DNA from 2 places in the Rhizobium sp. BK008 genome. Region 1 is predicted to be linked to the other one. Evidence: predicted binding sites of a transcription regulator. Region 1 holds the regulator's gene; the other holds the start of a gene.
The links. The regulator PhoB, encoded in region 1, activates phosphate uptake and scavenging genes when phosphate is short. The targets are predictions, from matches to a motif close to TGTCATNNANCTGTCAT.
Positions count from the first base shown of each region.

Region 2: a site for PhoB is predicted at 7,275-7,291, ahead of phnF (phosphonate metabolism transcriptional regulator PhnF). Genes of this name have one in related genera too.

Region 1 is NZ_JACIFK010000007.1:301,282-312,577, reverse strand. Features, by position in the region: gene FHT69_RS25660 (Hsp33 family molecular chaperone) at 66-1,058, opposite strand; gene argF (ornithine carbamoyltransferase) at 1,148-2,062, opposite strand; gene FHT69_RS25650 (aspartate aminotransferase family protein) at 2,103-3,302, opposite strand; gene FHT69_RS25645 (GcrA family cell cycle regulator) at 3,726-4,259, shown strand; gene phoB (phosphate regulon transcriptional regulator PhoB) at 4,520-5,203, opposite strand; gene phoU (phosphate signaling complex protein PhoU) at 5,351-6,064, opposite strand; gene pstB (phosphate ABC transporter ATP-binding protein PstB) at 6,109-6,924, opposite strand; gene pstA (phosphate ABC transporter permease PstA) at 6,940-8,259, opposite strand; gene pstC (phosphate ABC transporter permease subunit PstC) at 8,256-9,737, opposite strand; gene FHT69_RS25615 (substrate-binding domain-containing protein) at 9,900-10,934, opposite strand; gene phoR (phosphate regulon sensor histidine kinase PhoR) at 11,296-11,296, opposite strand, start outside.
Region 2 is NZ_JACIFK010000011.1:112,395-123,690, reverse strand. Features, by position in the region: gene FHT69_RS31035 (extracellular solute-binding protein) at 1-190, opposite strand, end outside; gene mepA (penicillin-insensitive murein endopeptidase) at 452-1,528, shown strand; gene FHT69_RS31025 (methylglyoxal synthase) at 1,617-1,997, shown strand; gene FHT69_RS31020 (glucokinase) at 2,015-3,040, shown strand; gene FHT69_RS31015 (ABC transporter ATP-binding protein) at 3,171-4,958, shown strand; gene dapB (4-hydroxy-tetrahydrodipicolinate reductase) at 4,974-5,798, shown strand; gene FHT69_RS31005 (2,3-bisphosphoglycerate-dependent phosphoglycerate mutase) at 5,820-6,455, shown strand; gene phnF (phosphonate metabolism transcriptional regulator PhnF) at 6,512-7,249, opposite strand; gene phnG (phosphonate C-P lyase system protein PhnG) at 7,362-7,838, shown strand; gene phnH (phosphonate C-P lyase system protein PhnH) at 7,838-8,446, shown strand; gene FHT69_RS30985 (carbon-phosphorus lyase complex subunit PhnI) at 8,451-9,557, shown strand; gene FHT69_RS30980 (alpha-D-ribose 1-methylphosphonate 5-phosphate C-P-lyase PhnJ) at 9,554-10,429, shown strand; gene phnK (phosphonate C-P lyase system protein PhnK) at 10,426-11,202, shown strand; gene phnL (phosphonate C-P lyase system protein PhnL) at 11,229-11,296, shown strand, end outside.

The DNA.
Region 1 (11,296 bases):
GTCGAGTCACCGTGCTGCATCATCGCTAATCTTTTATTGTTCGCTGTGCGTGTCCTTAACCGTGCCTACTCCGCTGGCTGAAGCTCGGCCGGCTCGAAGCGGTAGGTGGTCGAGCAGAATTCACAGGTCACGGCGATCTCGCCGTTTTCCTGGCTGGCTTCGATCTCCTCGGCCGAAAAGCCCTTCAGCACGCCCTTGATCTTCTCCCGCGAGCAACTGCAGCGGTCGAAGACGGCGCGCGGTTCGTAGACGCGGACGCCGCGCTCATGGAACAGGCGGAACAGCAGCCGCTCGGTCCCGACCAGCGGATCCGTCAGTTCATCGGCGTCGATGGTCTCGACCAGCGAACGGGCTTCGACCCAGGCATCGTCCTCGCCATGCGGGCGGTTGCCGGTGTCGCCGTCGCCGCCGTGGAGATCCGGCTGGCGCATGCGCTCCGGCGCCTCCGGCAGGAACTGGGCGACAAGGCCGCCTGCCCGCCAGCGATGGCGCGGCTTGCCCGCCTCGTCACGATCGAAGAGTTCGGCCGCGGCCAGGCGCACGCGCGTCGGGATCTGCTCCGACTGGCGGAAATAGACGCCGGCGATCTCCTCCAGCGAGGTGCCGTCGAGCGCGACGATGCCCTGATAGGGCTGGCCGAACTTGCCCTGGTCGATGGTGAAGGCGAGCACGCCCTTGCCGAGCAATTGCTCCGGCTCGGTTTCACCTGCTTCAATCGCCTTGTTGAGCAGCGCCTGATCGAAACGGGCATAGGCGCGGACATTTTCCGGCGTCGAGAAATCGGCGACGAGAAGATCGACCGGGCCATCGCCCTTGGTCTGCACCGTGAACTTGCCGTCGAATTTCAGCGAGGTGCCGAGCAGCACCGTCAGCACGACGACTTCGGCAAGCAGCCGGGCGACGGGGGCGGGGTAATGATGGCGCTCGAGGATCGCATCGAGCATCGGGCCGAGCTGGACGGCGCGGCCGCGCACATCCAGACCCTCCACCTGAAAAGGGACGACATGGTCATCGCCGGCGAAATCAAACTGGCCGAGGGCGGCTGCAGCTTCTGCCATGGCTTTCACTCCTAGTTTTCAAGCGACTGCCCAGCGTGGCCTTCGCTCGCGCGGTCGCGAGTTTGTGACTCGCGACACCAGATTATGGTTCAGATCGCGCCCAGGCACCAAGCAAGAATCGACTTCTGCGCATGAAGGCGGTTTTCCGCCTCATCGAAGACTACGGATTGCGGACCGTCGATCACTTCGTCCGTCACTTCCTCACCGCGATGAGCAGGCAGGCAATGCATGAACAATGCATCATTGCCGGCCTTCGCCATCAAAGCCGCGTTGACCTGATAAGGCTGGAAGACATTGTGACCCCGGGCCCGATGTTCCTGATTCATGGAGACCCAGGTATCGGTCACCACGCAATCGACGCCGGCGACCGCACGGTCGGCATCATGGCAGAGCATGATTTCGGCGCCCTCATTGCGGGCCCAGTTCAGATAGTGATCCTTGGGCTCCGAGCCAAGGGGCACGGCCATGTTCATGCGATAGCCGAAGCGCGCCGCCCCTTCGACCAGCGAATGCAGCACATTGTTGCCGTCGCCGGTCCAGGCGATGGTCTTGCCCTTGATCGGGCCGCGATGCTCTTCGAAGGTCATGATATCGGCCATGATCTGGCAGGGATGGGTGTCATCCGTCAGCGCATTGATCACGGGCACGGTCGCATGCTCGGCAAGCTCCAGCAGCCTGGAATGCTCGGTGGTGCGGATCATGATCGCATCGACATAACGCGACAGCACCTTGGCGGTGTCGCCGATCGTCTCGGCGCGGCCGAGCTGCATCTCGGTGCCTGACAGGAACAGCGTTTCGCCGCCGAGCTGGCGCATGCCGACATCGAAGGAGACGCGGGTGCGCGTCGACGGCTTCTCGAAGATCATCGCCAGCATCTTGCCGGCGAGCGGCTTGTCGCCCGTGCCGGCCTTGAAGGCCTGCTTGCGGGCGAGCGCATCGTTCATGATGGTTCTGAGATCGGCTGACGTGACCGCCGAAAGATCGAGGAAATGTTTAGGAGCCATAGTCTTGTTACCTGTGCTGCGCCCGCAGGCGGCAATCCCTTCAAGCCGTCTTCTTGACCTTGGAGGCGCGAATGCTCTCGGCAGCGCGCTCGATGCGGGCAAGGCCCTCGCGGGCTTCCTCGGCGGTGACCACGAGGGGCGGAAGAAGGCGGATGACATTGTCGCCGGCGGGCACGCCGAGCAGATGGGCGGCGCGGATCGCCTGCAGCAGTTCGGCTGAGGGAATGGCGGCCTTGACGCCGAGCAACAGCCCCTCGCCTCGGATATCCTCGATCACATCGGGATAACGGTCCTTCAGCGAGGCCAGGCCCTGGCGGAAGACAAGCGCGACGTCGCGCACCTGCTGGAGGAAGCCATCGGCGAGAATGATGTCGAGCACGGCGCTGCCGACGGCCATGGCGAGCGGATTGCCGCCATAGGTCGAGCCGTGCGTGCCGGCCTTCATGCCGGAGGCAGCCTCTGCCGTGGCAAGGCAGGCGCCGAGGGGGAAACCGCCGCCGATGCCCTTGGCGACCGCCATGATGTCGGGGGTGACGCCCGACCATTCATGGGCGAAGAGCCTGCCGGTGCGCCCGACCCCGGTCTGGACCTCGTCGAGGATCAGCAGCAGGCCATTTTCGTCGCAGATCTGGCGAAGCGCCTTCATGAATTCGGGGGTGGCCGGACGCACGCCGCCCTCGCCCTGCACCGGCTCGATGAGAATTCCGGCCGTGGCATCGGTGATCGCGGCGCGCACCGCTTCGATGTCGCCGAAAGCCACCTGATCGAAACCGGGCGCCTTGGGGCCGAAGCCCTCAAGATATTTCTCCTGGCCGCCGGCGGCGATCGTCGCCAGCGTCCGGCCGTGAAAGGCGCCCTCGAAGGTGATGATATGGAAGCGCTCGGGATGACCCTTGGAATACTGATAACGGCGCGCCGTCTTGATCGCGCATTCGAGCGCCTCGGCGCCCGAATTGGTGAAGAACACCTTGTCGGCAAAGGTGGCGTCGGTCAGCCGTTTGGCCAGGCGCTCCTGGCCGGGGATCTCATAGATGTTGGAGAGATGCCAGACCTTGTCGGCCTGCTCCTTCAGCGCGCCGACCACATGCGGATTGCTGTGGCCGACCGAAGTGACGGCGACGCCGGCGCCGAAATCGAGATATCGCTCGCCGCTTTCGGTGATCAGCCACACGCCCTCGCCTCGCTCGAACCGCAACGGGGCACGAGAATAGGTGTCATAAAGCGGCGCGGCTTCAGCCATAGCGCGATCTCCCATCGATGTTATCAAGCTCCGGACTCCGGCTAAGAAAACCAGGCCCGAAAAATCAAAAATGCCGCCTTGCGGCGGCGACTGGCACTATTTCCTTTTCGCGCTGCAATGTCAACAAAACTGCGCCCTTAGCGCATGCAGCAAGCTTGTACAGCAGCATTATCCGTCCTCAACAGGCATTATTGCAGAAATGCCACGCCGGGGCAGCAAGTTGGGGAAAACTTGAAATTCGATTCATCCGGATTCATGCGACTCTTGTCACGGAGTCAGCCTCACACTAGGTTAAAGTTCAATTACTAGACTGCATGCGGCGGAACTAGTCACCAAAATTGATCAAGCGTTTCTTGTTTCGGAGCCTTCCGGGACAACGGTGAGGGATTCTGCCATCACCAACGCAAAAGGTGGAGACAGGGCATGAACTGGACAGACGAGCGGGTCGAGAAACTCAAGAAGCTCTGGGCCGAAGGACTGAGCGCCAGCCAGATCGCGGCACAACTTGGTGGCGTCAGCAGAAACGCGGTCATCGGCAAGGTGCATCGGCTGAGCCTCCCCGGCCGTGCCAAGGCCGGCGGTACCGCCAATGCCGCCCGAACGCCGAAACGCAATACTTCTGCGCCGCGCGCGCCGAACTACGCCTCACGGGTCGCCACTCGCACCGTTACCCGCCAGCAGGGCGCGACGATGCTGAAGGAAGAGATCGAGATCGAAACGATCGAGGAAATGGAATACGTGCCGAGAGGCAACGTGGTCGTTCCGATTTCCCGACGCCTCGGCCTGACGGAACTGACCGAACGCACTTGCAAGTGGCCGGTCGGCGATCCGCTGAAGGACGACTTCCACTTCTGCGGCTGCGAATCCCCCGACAATTCGCCCTATTGCAGCTATCACCAGAAGCTTGCCTACCAGCCGGTCAACGAACGCCGCCGGGCAGCAGCGCGGGCCAGCTGAGCGGGTAACATCGCCGCACATGAGAAACGGGCCGACTGGCCCGTTTTTTTGTGGTTATTGGTTCGCGCGGATGGCTGCCCCTCATCCGCCTGCCGGCACCTTCTCCCCGCTTGCGGGGCGAAGGGGATATGCCGCGACCTCTCCGTTCCCCGCTAACCTGTCGCAGGGCACGTCCCCTCGCCCCGTTTTACGGGGAGAGGGTTAGGGTGAGGGGCAGACGCTAGCTCGAGCGACGTTGTCAGCAATCAGAATGGAGGCCCTCAGGCTTCCATCGAATAACCGGCGCCGCGGACGGTGCGGATGACGTCCTGCATGTTGGAGAAATTCAGCGCCTTGCGCAGGCGGCCGACATGGACGTCGACGGTGCGTTCGTCGACATAGATATCGTGGCCCCAGACACCGTCGAGAAGCTGCGAGCGAGAGAAGACCCGGCCCGGCGACGACATCAGGAATTCCAGCAGGCGGAATTCGGTGGGGCCGAGGCGGACTTCGCGGGTCTTGCGATGGACCCGGTGGGTTTCGCGGTCGAGTTCGATATCGCCGCATTTCAGCACCGTCGACAGCACCTCGGGACGGGCGCGGCGCAGCATCGCCTTGACGCGGGCGACGAGTTCGGGGGTCGAGAAGGGCTTGACGACATAATCGTCGGCACCCGTCGAAAGCCCGCGGACGCGTTCGCTCTCTTCGCCGCGCGCCGTCAGCATGATGATCGGCAGGCGCTCGGTTTCCGGCCGCATGCGCAGGCGCCGGCAGAGTTCGATGCCGGAGACGCCAGGCAGCATCCAATCGAGGATGAGCAGATCGGGCGTGCGCTCCTGAAGCCGCATTTCGGCTTCGTCGCCACGAAGGATGGTATCGACCTCGAAGCCTTCCGCTTCGAGATTGTAGCGAAGAAGCACGCTCAGGGCTTCCTCGTCTTCAACAACTGCAACTCTCGGGATCATGCGTGTCGGTCTCCTCGCGCATGATCCCTGAACCGGGGATGGTTCAAGCAATGCATCCTGCGCAAATTCAGAATTGGCTGCGACCTCTTTGCGCGCCCCGGATGGGCGCGCACGCAAGCTTCTAGCCCGGCCGTCCGGCCCGGGCGGTTATTCGGTTACCGCGCCGACGGTGTTGGCGCTGTCGTCTTTCGGACGATCGCCTTCCGGCTGCGCACCTGTCGCCATGTAGAAGATCGTCTCGGCGATGTTGGTGGCGTGGTCGCCGATGCGCTCGATGTTCTTGGCGCAGAAGAGAAGATGCGTGCAGCTGGTGATGTTGCGCGGATCTTCCATCATGTAGGTCAGGAGTTCGCGAAACAGCGAGGTGTACATCGCGTCGATCTCGTTGTCGCGTTCGCGGATCGCGTTCGCCTTGTCGGCGGAGCGATTGGTGTAGACGTCGAGCACTTCCTTGAGCTGGACGAGCGCCAGCTCGGAGAGATGCTCGAGACCGCGGGCGAGCTTGCGGGGAACGCCGGTGCTTTGGACGGCGATGACGCGCTTGGCGGTGTTCTTGCCGAGGTCGCCGACGCGTTCGAGATCGGCGGCGATGCGGATCGAACCCATGATTTCGCGCAGGTCCGCGGCCATCGGCTGGCGGCGGGCGATGGTGACGATCGCCTTGTCGCCGATTTCGCGTTCGGCGTGATCGAGGATCACATCGTCGGAGATGACCTTCTGCGCCAGCGCGGTATCGCCGTTGACCAGCGCCCGCACGGCTTCGGCGACCATCTGCTCGGCCAGGCCGCCCATTTCGGAAATCCGCCTGGACAGGAACTTCAGATCATCATCATAGGCAGAATAAATATGTGTCGATGCCATGGGGCTTTATCCTCGAATAACGGAAAGGCTTGGTGACGGCAGGATCAGCCGAAGCGACCCATGATGTAATCCTGGGTGCGCGGATCGTCCGGATTGGTGAACATCTTGTCGGTGTCGTTCTCCTCGACGAGATTGCCGAGGTGGAACATGGCGGTGCGCTGCGAGACGCGCGCGGCCTGCTGCATGGAGTGGGTGACGATGACGATCGTGTAGTTCTCGCGCAGTTCGTGGATCAGTTCCTCGACCTTGGCGGTGGCGATCGGGTCGAGCGCCGAGCAGGGCTCGTCCATCAGGATGACCTCAGGGCTGACGGCGACGGCACGCGCAATGCAGAGGCGCTGCTGCTGACCGCCGGACAGGCCGGTGCCGGATTCATGCACGCGGTCCTTGACCTCGTTCCAGAGGCCGGCGCGCTGCAGGCTGGTCTCGACGATCTGATCGAGATCGGCCTTCGACTTGGCCAGGCCATGGATGCGCGGGCCGTAGGAGACGTTTTCGTAGATCGTCTTCGGGAACGGGTTCGGCTTCTGGAAGACCATGCCGACGCGGGCGCGAAGTTCGACGACGTCGATATCCGGATCATAGATATCGTCGGTGTCGAGCGTGATCTTGCCGGTGACGCGGCAGCCGTCGATCGTGTCGTTCATGCGGTTGAGGCTCCGCAGGAAGGTCGACTTGCCGCAGCCGGACGGGCCGATCAGGGCGGTTACGGTGTTTTCGCGGATGTTCAGGTTCACATCGAAAAGCGCGCGCTTTTCGCCGTAGTAAACCGAGACATCCTTTCCGATCATCTTATACGGGACGTTGCTCATCTTGTGATCCAGCGCCTTTTCAACTGCAGCTTCCGTCAACATGTTCATGATGTTTAACTCCGTTTACCAGCGGCGCTCGAAGCGACGACGCAAGAGGATGGCGCCCATGTTCATGACGATCAGGAACAGGAGCAGAACGATGATGGCACCCGAAGTACGCTCGACGAAGGCACGTTCGGCCTCGTTGGCCCACATATAGACCTGTACGGGCAGAGCCGTCGAGGGATCGAGCGGCGTCGTCGGCGCGTTGGCGACGAAGGCGACCATGCCGATCAGGAGCAGCGGCGCGGTTTCGCCGAGCGCATGCGCCAGGCCGATGATCGTGCCGGTGAGGATGCCGGGCATGGCGAGCGGCAGAACGTGGTGGAACACCATCTGCATCTTGGAAGCGCCGAGGCCGAGGGCTGCGGCGCGGATCGACGGCGGCACGGCGCGAAGAGCGGCACGCGTGGCGATGATGATCGTCGGCAGGGTCATCAGCGTCAGCACCAGGCCGCCGACCAGCGACGCCGAGCGCGGCAGGCCGATGAAGTTGATGAAGACGGACAGACCGAGCAGACCGTAGACGATCGAGGGAACCGCGGCGAGGTTGTTGATGTTGACCTCGATCAGGTCCGTCAGCTTGTTCTTCGGTGCAAACTCCTCGAGATAGATCGAGGCGGCGACGCCGATCGGCAGCGACAGCACCAGCACGATCAGCATCAGATAGAGCGAGCCGATGAGGGCGACGCCAAGGCCTGCGGCCTCCGGACGGCTGGAGTTGCCGTTGACGAAGAGGCCGGTGTTGAACTGCTTGTGAAGAGCGCCGCTCGCCTTCAGCTCGTTCATCCAGCCAACCTGCTTGTCGTTGACCTTGCGGTTCTTCTCATCGACCGAAAGATCGATCTGGCCCTTGTTGGCGCTGTCGACATTGGCGTCGGCAAGCACCGTGACATTGACCGTCTTGCCGATGATCGACGGGTCTGACATGACCATGTCGCGCAGCTGGATCGGGGCGCTCTTCGACAGCATGGCCGAGGCATCGCGCACATCAGGGCGACTTGCGGCATTGATGTTCAACTGCTTGACGATCGCGTCGCGCAGGAGAACCGGATAGTTGGCGGCGATCAGCACCGAAGGGTCGGTCGCACGCTTGTTGTTCGGGTCGATCGTCTTCTCGGCGAATTCGATCGGCAAGGTGATCGCCGTCTGCTGGAAGGCGGTGTAGCCCTTGCCGATCACCGTCCACAGCAGGATGAAGAGGAAGACGAGACCGAAGGTGATGGCGGCAATGCCATAGGCCTGGAACCGGCGCTCGGCGGCATAGCGGCGCTTGATGCCGATATCGCGGCGCGGTGGCGCCTTGGAAACGGTGACGCCGGCGGGAGAAACAATATCCGTCATTCGTACTGCTCCCGGTATTTGCGCACGATGTAGAGCGCATAGATGTTGAGGCAAAGCGTGATGCAGAACAGCGTGATGCCAAGGGCAAAGGCAACCAGGGTCTGCGGCGAAGTGAACTCGAGGTCGCCGGTCAGCTGGTTGACGATCTTGACGGTCACCGTCGTCATCGGCTCGAAGGGGTTGATCTGGATGCGGGCGGCAACACCGGCGGCCAGCACGACGATCATGGTTTCGCCGATGGCGCGCGAGGCGGTCATCAGCAATGCGCCGACGATGCCGGGAAGGGCTGCCGGCAAGACGACTTTCTTGATGGTTTCGGAGCGGGTGGCGCCAAGACCGAGCGAACCGTCACGCAGGGCCCGCGGCACGGCGGTGATGATGTCGTCTGACAGCGAGGAGACGTAGGGGATCAGCATGATGCCCATGACGATGCCGGCCGTCAGAACGCTCTGCGCCTGGATGAAATTCGAATAGCTGCCGGACAGAAGACCGCTGATCTGGGCGGAGAAATCGCGCAGGAACGGGCCGACGGTGACGAGCGCGAAGAAGCCGTAGACGATCGTCGGAATGCCGGCGAGCACTTCGAGAAGCGGCTTGGCGACCCCGCGCACCTTCGGCGAGGCGTATTCGGCCATGTAGATGGCGGCAAAGAGGCCGACCGGCACGGCGACCAGCATGGCGACCAGGCCGATGTAAACCGTGCCGAGCAGCAGCGGGATCAGGCCGAACTGACCGAAGGACGAGCTGCCGGCGCCGGCAAAGCGCGGATCCCAGACGGTGCCGAAGAAAAAGTCGGCGGCGGGTACCACGGCAAAGAAGCGGGCGGCTTCCGACAGCATCGAAAGCACGATGCCAATCGTCGTCAGGATGGCGATCGAGGAGGCGAGCAGCAGGCCCCAGAGCATGACGCGCTCGACCCGGTTGCGGGCGCGGAAGCGCGGGGCGATGGAACGCAGCGCATAGAAGGCGCCAGCTACAGCCAGAATGAAGACGACGGCGGTCATGGCGAGGCGGCTCGTCATGCTCTTGGCGTTCAGCGTCTTGGCGGCATCGACCATGTAGGGCTGCGGCTGGCCGGCAAGCGGCACGCCCTTTTCGAGGAGCTTGGCCTGCAGGGCGGCCGGATCGTTGGCGACTGCCGCAGCTTCATCCGAAGTCAGCATCGTCAGGCCGCGGGCGACCGTCGCCACCATCGAATAACCAAGATCCTGCTCGACCGAGGCCTGAGCCTTGACGTCAGCAGGGAAGGCGCTGCGAACCGAGGACTGGATGATGCCGGGGCTGACGGAGAGCCAGACGCAGAGGACGATGAGGGCGGGAAGAACAGCCCAGATCGCGGCATAGGCGCCGTAATAGGCCGGCCGTGAATGCAATGCGGAGGACCTGCCTCCGGCAAGCGCCGTGGCCCGGCTTCGCGCGACCAGATAGGCGGCGGCACCGATCACCACAAGGCACAAAAGTATGATGGATGTGCTCATTCGTTACGTCCCCAAGCCCGTGGCCCCAAAGCCCGGCAGCTTCACAGCCTGCCTTCAGCTTCCAATCATGCGGAATGAATTTAACCCGCAGCACCGAAAACGCCGGCGCGAGGGATAAGGCAATGCCGGCGCGGGCCTGAAGGCACCGCGCCGGCAAAGTGATTACATGGACTTGCCGGCTTCGACGTCCTTGCGGATCGCTTCGCGCTCGGCATCCGGAGCGGCAACCAGGCCGTATTCGACGAGCGGGCCGTCAGGGCCGATCATCTGGTCGGATACGAAGAAGTTGACGTATTCCTTCAGGCCCGGAACGGCGCCGAGATGTGCCTTCTTGACGTAGAAGAACAGCGGGCGGGAAACCGGGTAGGTGCCGTTAGCGATCGTTTCCGTCGAGGGAACGATGCCGTTTACGCTGGCAACCTTGAGCTTGTCGGCGTTGTTTTCATAGAAGGAAAGGCCGAATACGCCGACGCCGGTCTTGTTGGCGGCGATGCGTGCCAGGGTTTCCGGATAGTCACCGTCGATGTCGACAGCAACGCCGTCCTTGCGGACTGCGACGCAGGCCTTGCCCTGGGCAGCCTTATCGGAGATTTCCTTGGCGATGACGTCGATTGCGCCAGAGGCCTTGCAGCCGGCGGCGAGAACGTTCTGTTCGAAGACTTCGCGCGTGCCGTGCTTTTCGCCCGGGATATAGGCAGCGATATCAACAGCGGGAAGCTTCGGGTTGACTTCCGACCACTTCTTATAGGGGTTGGCGACGAGCTTGCCGTCCACGACGACCTGGGCTGCGAGGGCCTTGTAGATGTCGGCAGGAACGTAGGCAACGTCAGGGTTGGAAGCGTCGGTTGCGAAGACGATGCCGTCGTAGCCGATCTTGACTTCCTGGATATCCGTCACGCCGGCAGCCTTGCAGGCTTCGGCTTCGTTCTTGTTGATCGGACGCGAGGCGTTTGCAACGTCGATGGTGTCTTCGCCAACGCCCTTGCAGAACTCCTTCAGGCCAGCGCCCGTGCCGCCGGATTCAACGACCGGCGTCTTGAAGTTGGTGAAGGTTTCGCCGAAGGACTCGGCAACGATCTTTGCGTAAGGCAGGACGGTGGACGAACCAGCAACCTGAATCTGGTCGCGGGCGACGGCAGCGCCAGCGAAAGCAGCAGTTGCAGCGAGCGCGGCAACGGTGAGCTTGAAGGTGTTCATGTAAATCTCCCGGCATTGGGCTTGTGTGAGTGCGGCCTGTAGAGAGGCCCTCGCAGTGCCTTTTTTCATCGGCGAGACTCTCTTAGCGGTTTAAGCACCGTCCTTTTATGTCAAAGCGATGAAACATTTGTGACAGCTTAAGCTTCTGATTTATAAGAGAAAATTTTGAAGACCCCGATCAATCGTGTCGGGGAACTGCAAATTCCGGCCAGCAATCCACCTTGCGTTGTAGAAATCGGCTTCATATCCTGATGGGGAGACGGCGGCTTTCCGCACTACATCCTTTCACTAAGGTTGTTCCGTGTGATTTGCCCCTCACCCTAACCCTCTCCCCGTAAACGTAGCGAGGGGACATGCCCTAT
Region 2 (11,296 bases), on a different contig from region 1:
AAAGACGGAGATCTCCACCTTTCGGCGCATCGGGATTGACGTAGTCGAAGTGCGCAAAGCCCGGTTTGTACTTCATCTGGCTGACGACCGAGCTTCCGATCTGAAACGGCTGGTCCTGGGCCGTTGCCGTCAGTGGCGCCACAGCAGCAAGCGACAGAAACAGACCGATCTTCGACCATAGAGCCGTCATTCACACTTTCCCCTGTTTTTTCATTGATTCGACAATACGAAAAATAGGGGCGAAAAACAGGAGAGAGTTTGGTTTTTGCCGGGCTCGCGAAATTTTGAGCCATCGTCTCGCCTCGATGCGTCGCCTTCGCAATATGCGGCGCAACTCTGCGGCGATCCGTCACCGCCGCTTCCCACCACCAGCCAAAACATCGATTCACCAAAATCGCTTTTCACGATAGATTTGACGCAAATCACTTCGGCAGCGGTTCAAGGAAATAGCATGGCTTTCGGCTTCGCTCAGGCTTTCAGGACATTCGGCAAACTGACGCTTGCCGGCGCAATCGGCGCAAGCCTTGCCGCCGGCGATGTCGGAGCTCAGCAGAAGACACCGAGCCCGGGCAGCGCCAAGGGGCAGTTCGGCGCCGTCAGCCTGCCGACGCAGGGACCGGCGCAACCGATCGGCTTTTACGCAAAGGGCTGCATGACAGGTGCGGTGGCGCTGCCGGCCGACGGGCCGACCTGGGAAGCGATGCGGCTTTCGCGCAATCGCCGCTGGGGCAATCCGGCGATGATCGCGCTGCTCGAACGTCTTTCTGAGGATGGGGTCAAATATGCCGGCTGGCCGGGCCTTCTCGTCGGCGACATTGCGCAGCCGCGCGGCGGGCCGATGTTCAACGGCCATGCCTCCCATCAGATCGGCCTCGATGCCGATGTCTGGTTTACGCCGATGCCGGCGCGCCGCTTGACGGCCGAGGAGCGCGAGGATCTGCCCTTCACCACCATGCTGCAGAAGGACAAGTTCCTGACCGTCGACCCGAAGGTCTGGACGCAATCGCGGGCGCGTCTGTTGATGCTGGCGGCAAGCTACCCCGAGGTGGAGCGTATCTTCGTCAACCCGGCGATCAAGAAGAAGATGTGCGACACCTGGACGGGCGACCGCACCAATCTCGGCAAGCTCCGGCCGGAATATGGCCATGACTCGCATTTCCACATCCGCATCAAATGCCCGCCCGGTGCTGCCGGATGCACGCCTCAGGCTTCTGTTCCTGCCGGCGACGGCTGCGACAAATCGCTCGCCTGGTGGTTCACGCCGGCGCCCTGGGCGCCGCCGAAACCGCCGAAGCCCGGCGCCAAGCCCCCGAAGCCGCCGCGCGAGATGATGGTCTCCGACCTGCCGAAGGCCTGCGCCGCCGTGCTCGATGGTGCTTCCGTCGCCTCGATGCAGGCCGCCACCTATGGCGGACCTTCCGCTGCAAGCGCGCTCACTGCCGCGCCGGCCGCGGAACCCGCCGCCGGCACGGACGGCGCTTTGCCCGATGTCGGTCCGGTTCCGAACGACAAGCCGGCGATCCAATGAAACAGGCCTGGGGTGCGTTGTCTTTCAAATCGCAAACTCTTGGTATAGAAGCCATCAAATCGATTGAATTGTTCGGGCGGAGGGGTTGATGGCCGGCGGCAAATGCCTTGCATTGATTGCGCATGACCAGAAGAAGGACGACATGGCGGAATTCGCCCGCACCAACCGGGACATTCTCTCCCGCTGGAAGATCGTCGCCACCGGTACGACCGGCGGACGTGTGCTCGATGCCGCCCCCGACCTCGACGTTGTCAGGCTGAAAAGCGGGCCGCTCGGCGGCGACCAGCAGATCGGCGCACTGATTTCGACCGGCGAGGTGGATGCCCTGATCTTCTTCGTCGACCCCTTGACGCCGATGCCGCACGATGTCGACGTAAAGGCGCTGATGCGGCTTGCGATCGTCTATGATATTCCGATGGCGCTCAACCACGCGACCGCTATAAAACTTCTTCCCACACTCGAAGCCTGATCAGCACGGGACCGGCCATGCCAAAACCGAATAACAGCACCGCTCCGCTGCCTTTCCCGATCCTGATCGGCGATATCGGTGGCACCAATGCCCGCTTCTCCATCCTGACCGATGCCTATGCCGAGCCGAAGCAGTTTCCGAACGTACGCACGGCTGACTTCGCCACGATCGACGAAGCGATCCAGAAAGGCGTGCTCGACAAGACGGCCGTACAGCCGCGCTCGGCGATCCTCGCCGTCGCCGGCCCGATCAACGACGACGAGATCCCGCTGACCAATTGCGACTGGGTGGTGCGGCCAAAGACGATGATCGAAGGCCTCGGCATGGAGGACGTGCTGGTCGTCAACGATTTCGAGGCGCAGGCGCTGGCGATCGCCGCCCTGTCGGATGAAAACCGCGAACGCATCGGCGATGCCACCGGCGACATGATCGCCTCGCGCGTCGTGCTCGGCCCGGGCACCGGCCTCGGCGTCGGCGGGCTCGTGCATGCCCAGCACAGCTGGATCCCGGTTCCCGGCGAAGGCGGCCATGTCGATCTCGGACCGCGCAGCAAGCGCGACTATGAGATCTTCCCGCATATCGAGACGATCGAGGGCCGCGTCTCGGCCGAGCAAATCCTCTGCGGCCGCGGCCTCGTCAATCTCTACAATGCCATCTGCATCGTCGATGGCATCCAGCCGACGATGAAGGATCCCGCCGATATCACCTCGCACGCGCTTGCCGGCACCGACAAGGCGGCTATCGAGACCGTCTCGCTGTTTGCCACCTATCTCGGCCGCGTGGCGGGCGACATGGCGATGGTGTTCATGGCGCGCGGTGGCGTCTATCTCTCCGGCGGCATCTCGCAGAAGATCATCCCGGCGCTGAAGAAGCCGGAATTCCGCATTGCCTTCGAGGACAAGGCGCCGCATACCGCGCTGCTTCGCACCATCCCGACTTATGTGGTGACGCATCCGCTGGCAGCACTTGCCGGGCTTTCCTCCTACGCACGGATGCCGGCGAACTTCGGCGTCTCGACGGAAGGCCGCCGCTGGCGGCGCTAGAGCGTCCTTGGCGCGTCCTCTGCGGGGACGCGCGGCGCTCTAGCCAAACCGGTCCCAACTCTTTATAGACCCCGGCAAAAGTGCGCGTCGCCTTCGCGGGGCGCTTGGTCCGAGACAGGAAACCTCATTTTTGGAAGCGGCGGAAAGCAGAGCGCAGAGCGTCAGCAGCGATACCGTAACCGGCATCCTGAAACGCATCATTGCTGAAAACGGCCGCGACCATCTCTGGGGTTATGTCTTTGCGATCGTCTGTCTCATCGTGGTAGCGCTTTCGACCGCGTTTACCGCCTGGATCATGCGGGCGATCATCGACGAGGCCTTCGCCAACCGCCGCGCCGACGTCGTCTGGATCATCTGTCTTTCTATCTTCATCGCCTTCGTGCTGCGCGGTTTTGCGAGCTACGGCCAGGCGGTGGCGCTTTCCAAGGTCGGCAACAATATCGTCGCGCGTTACCAGCGCCGGCTCTATTCGCATCTGATGACGCTTTCGGTCGGCTTCTTTAGCGAGGCGCGCTCTGCCCATATCGCCGCGCAGGTGAGCCAGAACGTCAGCGGTATCCGCGACGTGCTCAACCTGACGATCACCTCGACAGTGCGCGACCTGCTGACCTTCATCTCGCTGCTCGGCGTGATGATCCTGCAGGATCCGCTGCTCAGCCTTGCCGTATTCATCATGGCGCCGCCGCTGCTGTATGCCCTACGCTATGTGTCCAAGCGGCTGCGCTCGGCCACCCGCGAGGCCGTGCATTTGAACAGCCACGTTCTCGGCGCCATGCAGGAGACGATCCAGGGCATCGCCATCGTGAAGGCCTTCACGATGGAGGACGAACTGGAGCGCAAGGTCAACAAACTCATCGAGGGCGCCGAAAGCCGGGCGAACCGGATTGCCCGGCTTTCCGAACGCACGTCTCCGCTGACGGAAAGCTTCGCGGGCTTTGCCGTCGCCAGCGTGCTTGCCTACGCCGCCTACCGTTCGATCTACTTCAATGTGCCGCCCGGCGCCTTCTTCTCCTTCGTCACCGCGCTGCTGCTTGCCTATGACCCGGCCCGCCGGCTTGCGCGCCTGCAGGTGCAGATGGAGCGTGCCGTCGTCAATGCGCGGATGATCTACGAATTGCTCGACATGGAACCGCGCCAGCGCGACCTGCCGGATGCCCAGCCGCTGACGGTGACGCAGGCGAGGATCGAATTCCGCAATGTGTCCTTCGCCTACGGCAATGAGAGCGTGCTCAGCGGGGTGAGCTTCATTGCCGAGGGTGGCGCGACCACAGCACTGGTCGGCCCATCGGGCGCCGGCAAATCCACCGTCATCAGCCTCATTCCGCGCTTCTACGATCCGCGCGAGGGAGAAATCCTGATCGACGGCCAGGACATCGCCCACATCACCAAGAAGTCGCTGCGCCAGCAGCTCGCCTATGTCTCGCAGCAGCCCTACCTGTTTGAAGGCACGATCCGCGACAATATCCGCTACGGTCGGCCGGAAGCGACCGATGCCGAGGTGGAAGAGGCGGCGCGGCTTGCCTATGCGCATGATTTCATTTCGGCGCAACCGCAGGGTTACGAGACGCCGGTCGGCGAAAACGGCGTGACGCTATCGGGCGGCCAGCGCCAGCGGCTGTCGATTGCGCGCGCCCTGGTGCGCAATGCGCCGATCCTGCTTCTCGACGAGGCGACCTCCGCCCTCGACACCGAATCCGAGGCGGCCGTGCAGAAGGCGCTCGACGAAGCGATGACCGGACGCACCGTCGTCGTCATCGCCCATCGGCTTTCGACCGTGGTGCGCGCCAACAAGATCGTCGTCATGCAGCAGGGCCGCGTCGTCGAGGAAGGCAATCACGAGACGCTTGCGAAGGTCAGCGACGGTCTTTACGCTCGCCTCAACAATCTGCAGAGGCCTTCGGCCTCCGATTCAAACTGACCTGGTGAGACTGAGATGAACGATGCTGCGATGAAACTGGTGGTGGTTGGCGCAGCAGGGCGCATGGGCCAGACGCTGATCCGGCTCATCCATTCGATCGAGGGCGTGAGGCTGCACGCCGCAGTCGAGCGCGTCGGCTCGCCCTTCGTCGGCAAGGATGCCGGCGAGATCGCCGGTCTCGGCCCGACAGGCGTCATCATCGGCGACGATCCGCTCAATGCCTTTCTCGATGCCGAAGGCGTGCTCGACTTCACCTCGCCTGCCGCAACAGTGGAATTCTCGGGCCTCGCCGCACAGGCGCGCATCGTTCATGTCATCGGCACGACGGGCTGTTCAGCCGACGACAATACCAGGATCGCCGCAGCCGCTCGCCATGCCCGCATCGTCAAATCGGGCAATATGAGCCTCGGGGTCAATCTGCTCAGCGTGCTCGCAGAGCAGGCAGCGCGGGCGCTCGACCCGGCCGACTGGGATATTGAGATCCTGGAAATGCACCACAAGCACAAGGTGGATGCGCCCTCAGGCACCGCCCTTCTCTTCGGTGAGGCGGCGGCCAAGGGGCGCGGCATCGATCTCGCCTCGAAATCGGTCCGGGTGCGCGACGGCCATACCGGTGCCCGCGAGGTAGGCACGATCGGCTTTGCGACGCTGCGCGGCGGCTCCGTCATCGGCGAGCATTCCGTGCTTTTTGCCGGCGAAGGCGAAATCGTCACCTTGTCGCACAGTGCGGCCGACCGGTCGATTTTCGCGCGCGGCGCCATCAAGGCAGCGCTTTGGGCGCGCGACAAGAAGCCGGGTCTCTATTCCATGCTCGACGTGCTCGGGCTTTCTTCCTCATAACGATACTACGGAGGCATATTCATGAGCGGTACCCTCGTCCTCGTTCGCCATGGCCAGAGTGACTGGAACCTGAAGAATCTCTTCACCGGCTGGAAGGATCCCGATCTGACCGAGCTCGGCATCCAGGAAGCCAAAACAGGCGGTGAAGCGCTCGCCGAATACGGGATCAAATTCGACATCGCCTACACCTCGGCGCTGGTGCGCGCGCAGCACACGCTGAAGCTCATCCTCGACAAGGTCGGCCAGCCCGATCTCCAGACGATCCGCGACCAGGCGCTGAACGAGCGCGACTATGGCGATCTCTCCGGCCTCAACAAGGACGATGCCCGCGCCAAATGGGGCGAGGAACAGGTGCATATCTGGCGCCGTTCCTATGACGTGCCGCCGCCCGGCGGCGAAAGCCTGCGCGACACCGGCGCCCGCGTCTGGCCCTATTACCTCACAGAAATCCTGCCGCGCGTGCTCAGGGGCGAAAAGGTGCTGGTCGCCGCACACGGCAATTCGCTGCGTTCGCTTGTCATGGTGCTCGATAAGCTGAGCAAAGAAGGCGTGCTCGCGCTCAACCTCGCGACCGGCGTTCCGATAGTCTACACGCTGAAGGCGGATTCCACCGTCGCCTCCAAGGAAGTGCTCGGCGACATGTCCGGCGCACACTGAATTCGGTACGGCGTGCCGCCGAAACAGGTCGGCACGCCTTTCCTCAATTTCCGGCCTCAGTTCTCGATCGTGAACTGCACCCGGTCGGCCGCAAAGCGGCTGATCGAATATTGCACCGGGACACCCTCAAGATCGGTATTCATCGCCTTGGTGATCAGCAGGATCGCGCCGGGGGTGAGTTCGAGGTCGGCCATGTCGGCGGCACCTGCATGCGCGGCCGTCACTTCGGTGGTCGCGCGGACATAATCCGACAGGCCGAGTTCGGCGAAAGCCTTGGTGATCGATTCCCCCCTCCGATAGGCCGCACCGATACCGGCGAAGCGCTCGGCGGGAAACCAGCTCGTTGCCCTTGAAACCGGCCGCTTGTCCGCCTGACGCAAGGTTTCCAGGCGGATCACCTGGTCTCCCGGTTTCAGGTGCAGCCAACGGGCGATCTCGGCACTCGCTTCTTCCCTCGCCTCATCAAGCAGAAGGCCGCGCATCTCACGCGCCTGGTCGCCGATACCGGCGCTGAAGCGCGTGCGCTTGGTGATCGGGAAATTCAGACGCTCCTTGCGCTCGATCAGCGTGCCGCGGCCTTGTACCGCACGCACGATTCCTTCCTGCGCCAGTGCGGCAAGCGCGCTGCGCACCGTATGCCGGTTGACGCCGAATTGCAGCGCCAGGACAGTTTCCGGCGGCACCATACCCGTTTCATCATAGGCTCCGCTGCTGATCGCCTCGCGAATCCGATCGGCGATCTGACGCCAGAGCGCCACGCCGGTCTGTCTTTGCACCTGCTTCAATCCCGCCATTCCGCCCCGCCATTTACACTCACGATGTCACACGCTTGTCACGACATCGATTTAAGCGTAATTGTATCTTGTATGGTTGTCTATATCAATAGACATTTGAAGGGAAGCGGCGATGATCTCAGCGGACAGAAACGACGCTGCGTCACAGACGGCATCCGGGCGCAAACGCGCCGCCGATCTGCTGGCGCGGGCGGAACGCAGCGAACTTCAGGCGGTCTGGGACGCATTGCCGGAAAAGCCCGTAGCACATCAGGTGCGCGGACCTGAGACCGGGCTGGTGATGGTGCGCGGACGCATCGGCGGCGGCGGCGCTCCCTTCAATCTTGGCGAGGTGACGGTGACGCGGGCCACGGTCCGGCTCGATTCCGGCGCGGTCGGCCATGCCCAGGCGCTCGGCACCGACCGTAAAAAGGCCCGGTTGGCGGCGATCTTCGACGCGCTCTGGCAGGAAGACGCGACCATGGATTTCGTCGAACAGGCGCTGCTTTTGCCGATCACTGAGCGGATCGCCGATGCCGAACGCCGCAAGGCGGACGAGACGGCGGCCACCCGCGTCGATTTCTTCACCATGGTGCGGGGAGACAACTGATGGGTTTGAAGACAGAAGCTCTCACCGGCGGCTTTGCCGAGCCGGTCTTCCACGCCCAGAGCGTCTTCAAGATGCTGATGGACGGCATGGCCCGCCCCGGCGCGATCCAGACCGTTCAGCCCGATGCCGCGCCGCCGACGCCACTCGGCATCGCCGCCGGCGCGATCGCGCTGACGCTTTGCGACCACGACACGCCGGTCTGGCTTTCGCAGGGACTGGCGAAATCCGCCGTGCCGGAATGGCTTGGCTTCCACGCCGGCGCGCCGTTGACCACCGAAAAGGCCGAGGCGCGCTTTGCCTTCACCGAGGCCGGCATCGCCCTATCCTCCTTCGGCCTGTTTGCCTCCGGCACGCAGGAATATCCCGACCGCTCGACGACCGTCGTCATCGAGCTCGCCGAACTCGAAGGCGGCCGCAGGCTGGCGCTGATGGGTCCGGGCATTCAGAGCATGACGGAGATCGCCCCCGTTGGTCTGCCGGAGACCTTCCTGCGGCTCTGGACCGAGAACCGCGCGCTCTTTCCGCGCGGCATCGACATCGTGCTGACGGCGGGCAAACGTTTCCTCTGCCTGCCGCGCACCACCAAGATCACAGCAACGGAGATCTGAGCTCATGTATGTTGCCGTCAAGGGTGGCGAGGCCGCCATCGCCAATGCCCACCGGCTGCTCGCCGACCGCCGCCGCGGCGACCGTTCGCTGCCGGCGATCGGCATCGACCAGATCGTGGCGCAACTGGCGCTCGCCGTCGACCGCGTCATGGCCGAGGCCTCGCTTTTCGACCGCACGCTCGCAGCGCTCGCCGTGCGCCAATCGCGCGGCGATATGATCGAAGCGATCTTCCTGCTGCGCGCCTACCGTACGACGCTGCCGCGTTTTGGCTATTCCGAGCCGCTCGACACGGCTGATATGACGATCGAGCGCCGCATATCGGCGACCTACAAGGATCTGCCGGGCGGCCAGCTTCTAGGACCTACCTTCGACTATACCCACCGCCTGCTCGATCCCTCGCTGCTTTCGGACGAGGCGATCGAAGAGCCCGCGCTGCGCCCAGCCGAGACCGGCCGCGTCATGCGCGTCTCCGAAATCCTCGGCGAGGAGGGCCTGATCGAGGCCGACGGCGACATGCCTGAAGATCACGAGATCGGCGACCTGACTCGCGAGCCGATGGAATTCCCGATGACCCGCGATCTGCGCCTGCAGGCGCTTGCCCGCGGCGACGAGGGCTTCCTGCTGGCGCTCGGTTATTCCACCCAGCGCGGCTATGGCCGCAACCACCCCTTCACCGGCGAAATCCGCATCGGCGATGTCGAGGTGGAATTCGACGTGCCGGAACTCGGTTTCGCCGTCTCGCTTGGCGTAATCCAGGTCACCGAATGCCAGATGGTCAACCAGTTCAAGGGTTCGGCTAAGGCGCCGCCGCAATTCACCCGCGGCTACGGCCTGGTCTTCGGCCAGAGCGAACGCAAGGCGATGGCGATGTCGCTGGTCGACCGGGCGCTGCGCGCCGAAGAGCTCGGCGAGGATATCACCGCGCCGGCCCAAGACGAGGAATTCGTCATTTCGCATTCCGACAACGTCCAGGCGACGGGCTTCGTCGAGCATCTGAAGCTTCCGCATTATGTGGACTTCCAGGCTGAACTCGATCTCGTCCGCCGCATGCGCCGCGAATTCGAAGCCGCCCGCAACGGCGGCGAAGACATGAAGGAAGCCGCCGAATGAGCGATCTGGCCAGCTACAACTTCGCCTATCTCGACGAACAGACCAAGCGGATGATCCGCCGCGCCATCCTGAAGGCGATCGCCATTCCCGGCTATCAGGTGCCCTTCGCCTCGCGCGAAATGCCGATGCCCTATGGCTGGGGCACCGGCGGCGTGCAGGTGACGGCCTCGATCATCGGACCGGATGACGTGCTGAAGGTCATCGACCAGGGTGCCGACGACACGACCAACGCCGTGTCCATCCGCGCCTTCTTCCAGAAGGTCGCCAATGTCGCGGTGACGACCCATACCAAGGATGCGACGATCATCCAGACGCGCCACCGCATTCCGGAAGAAAAGCTCGCTGCCGGGCAGGTGCTGGTCTACCAGGTGCCGATCCCCGAGCCGCTGCGTTTCCTCGAACCGCGCGAGACCGAAACCCGCAAGATGCACGCGCTCGAAGAATACGGGCTCATGCATGTGAAACTCTATGAGGACATCGCCCATAATGGCCGGATCTCACGGACCTACGCCTATCCGGTGAAGGTCCACGGCCGCTATGTCATGGATCCCTCGCCGACGCCGAAATTCGACAATCCGAAGATGCACATGTCGGATGCGCTGCAGCTCTTCGGCGCCGGGCGCGAGAAGCGCATCTATGCGGTTCCGCCCTATACCGACGTCGTCAGCCTGGATTTCGAGGATTATCCCTTCGATATCCAGCGCTTCGACAAGCCCTGCGCCCTTTGCGGCGCCGAGGATGTCTATCTCGACGAAGTGGTTCTCGACGACAAGGGCGGGCGCATGTTCGTCTGCTCCGACACCGATCATTGCGAAGACCGCCGGGCGCAGGGACATGCCGGCGAGATGCTGGCCCGGGAGGCTGCAGAATGAGCGATATTCCGCTTCTCAAAGTCCATGACGTTTCGAAATTCTACGGCAACCGCATCGGCTGCCGCGACGTCTCCTTCGAGCTCTGGCCCGGCGAAGTGCTCGCCATCGTCGGCGAGTCCGGCTCCGGCAAGACGACGCTGCTCAACTGCCTCTCCACCCGGCTGCTGCCGAGCACCGGCAGCGTCGAGTATCACATGCGCGACGGCAGCTACCGTGATCTCTACCGGATGAACGAGGCCGAGCGGCGCTTCCTGATGCGGACCGACTGGGGCTTCGTGCACCAGAATCCGGCCGACGGCCTGCGCATGACGGTCTCGGCCGGCGCCAATGTCGGCGAGCGGCTGATGGCGATCGGCGACCGCCACTATGGCAAGATCCGCGCCTCGGCGATCGACTGGCTCGAGCGCGTCGAGATCGACGCCGATCGCATCGACGACCAGCCACGCGCTTTTTCCGGCGGCATGCGCCAGCGACTGCAGATCGCCCGCAACCTCGTCACCGGCCCCCGCCTCGTCTTCATGGACGAACCGACGGGCGGCCTCGACGTCTCGGTGCAGGCGCGCCTGCTCGATCTCGTGCGCGGCCTCGTCAACGATCTCGGTCTCTCGGCCATCATCGTCACCCATGATCTCGCCGTCGCCCGCCTGTTGTCGCACCGGATGATGGTGATGAAGGACGGCTACGTCATCGAGCACGGACTCACCGACCGCGTGCTCGACGATCCGCGCGAACCCTATACGCAGCTGCTCGTCTCCTCGATCCTGCAGGTCTGAGCTCCGAAACCAAGGAAGAAGAAATCATGGCAACGCCCCTCGTCGTTTCCGAAGTCTCGAAGAGCTTCACCATGCATCTGCGCGACGGCATCAG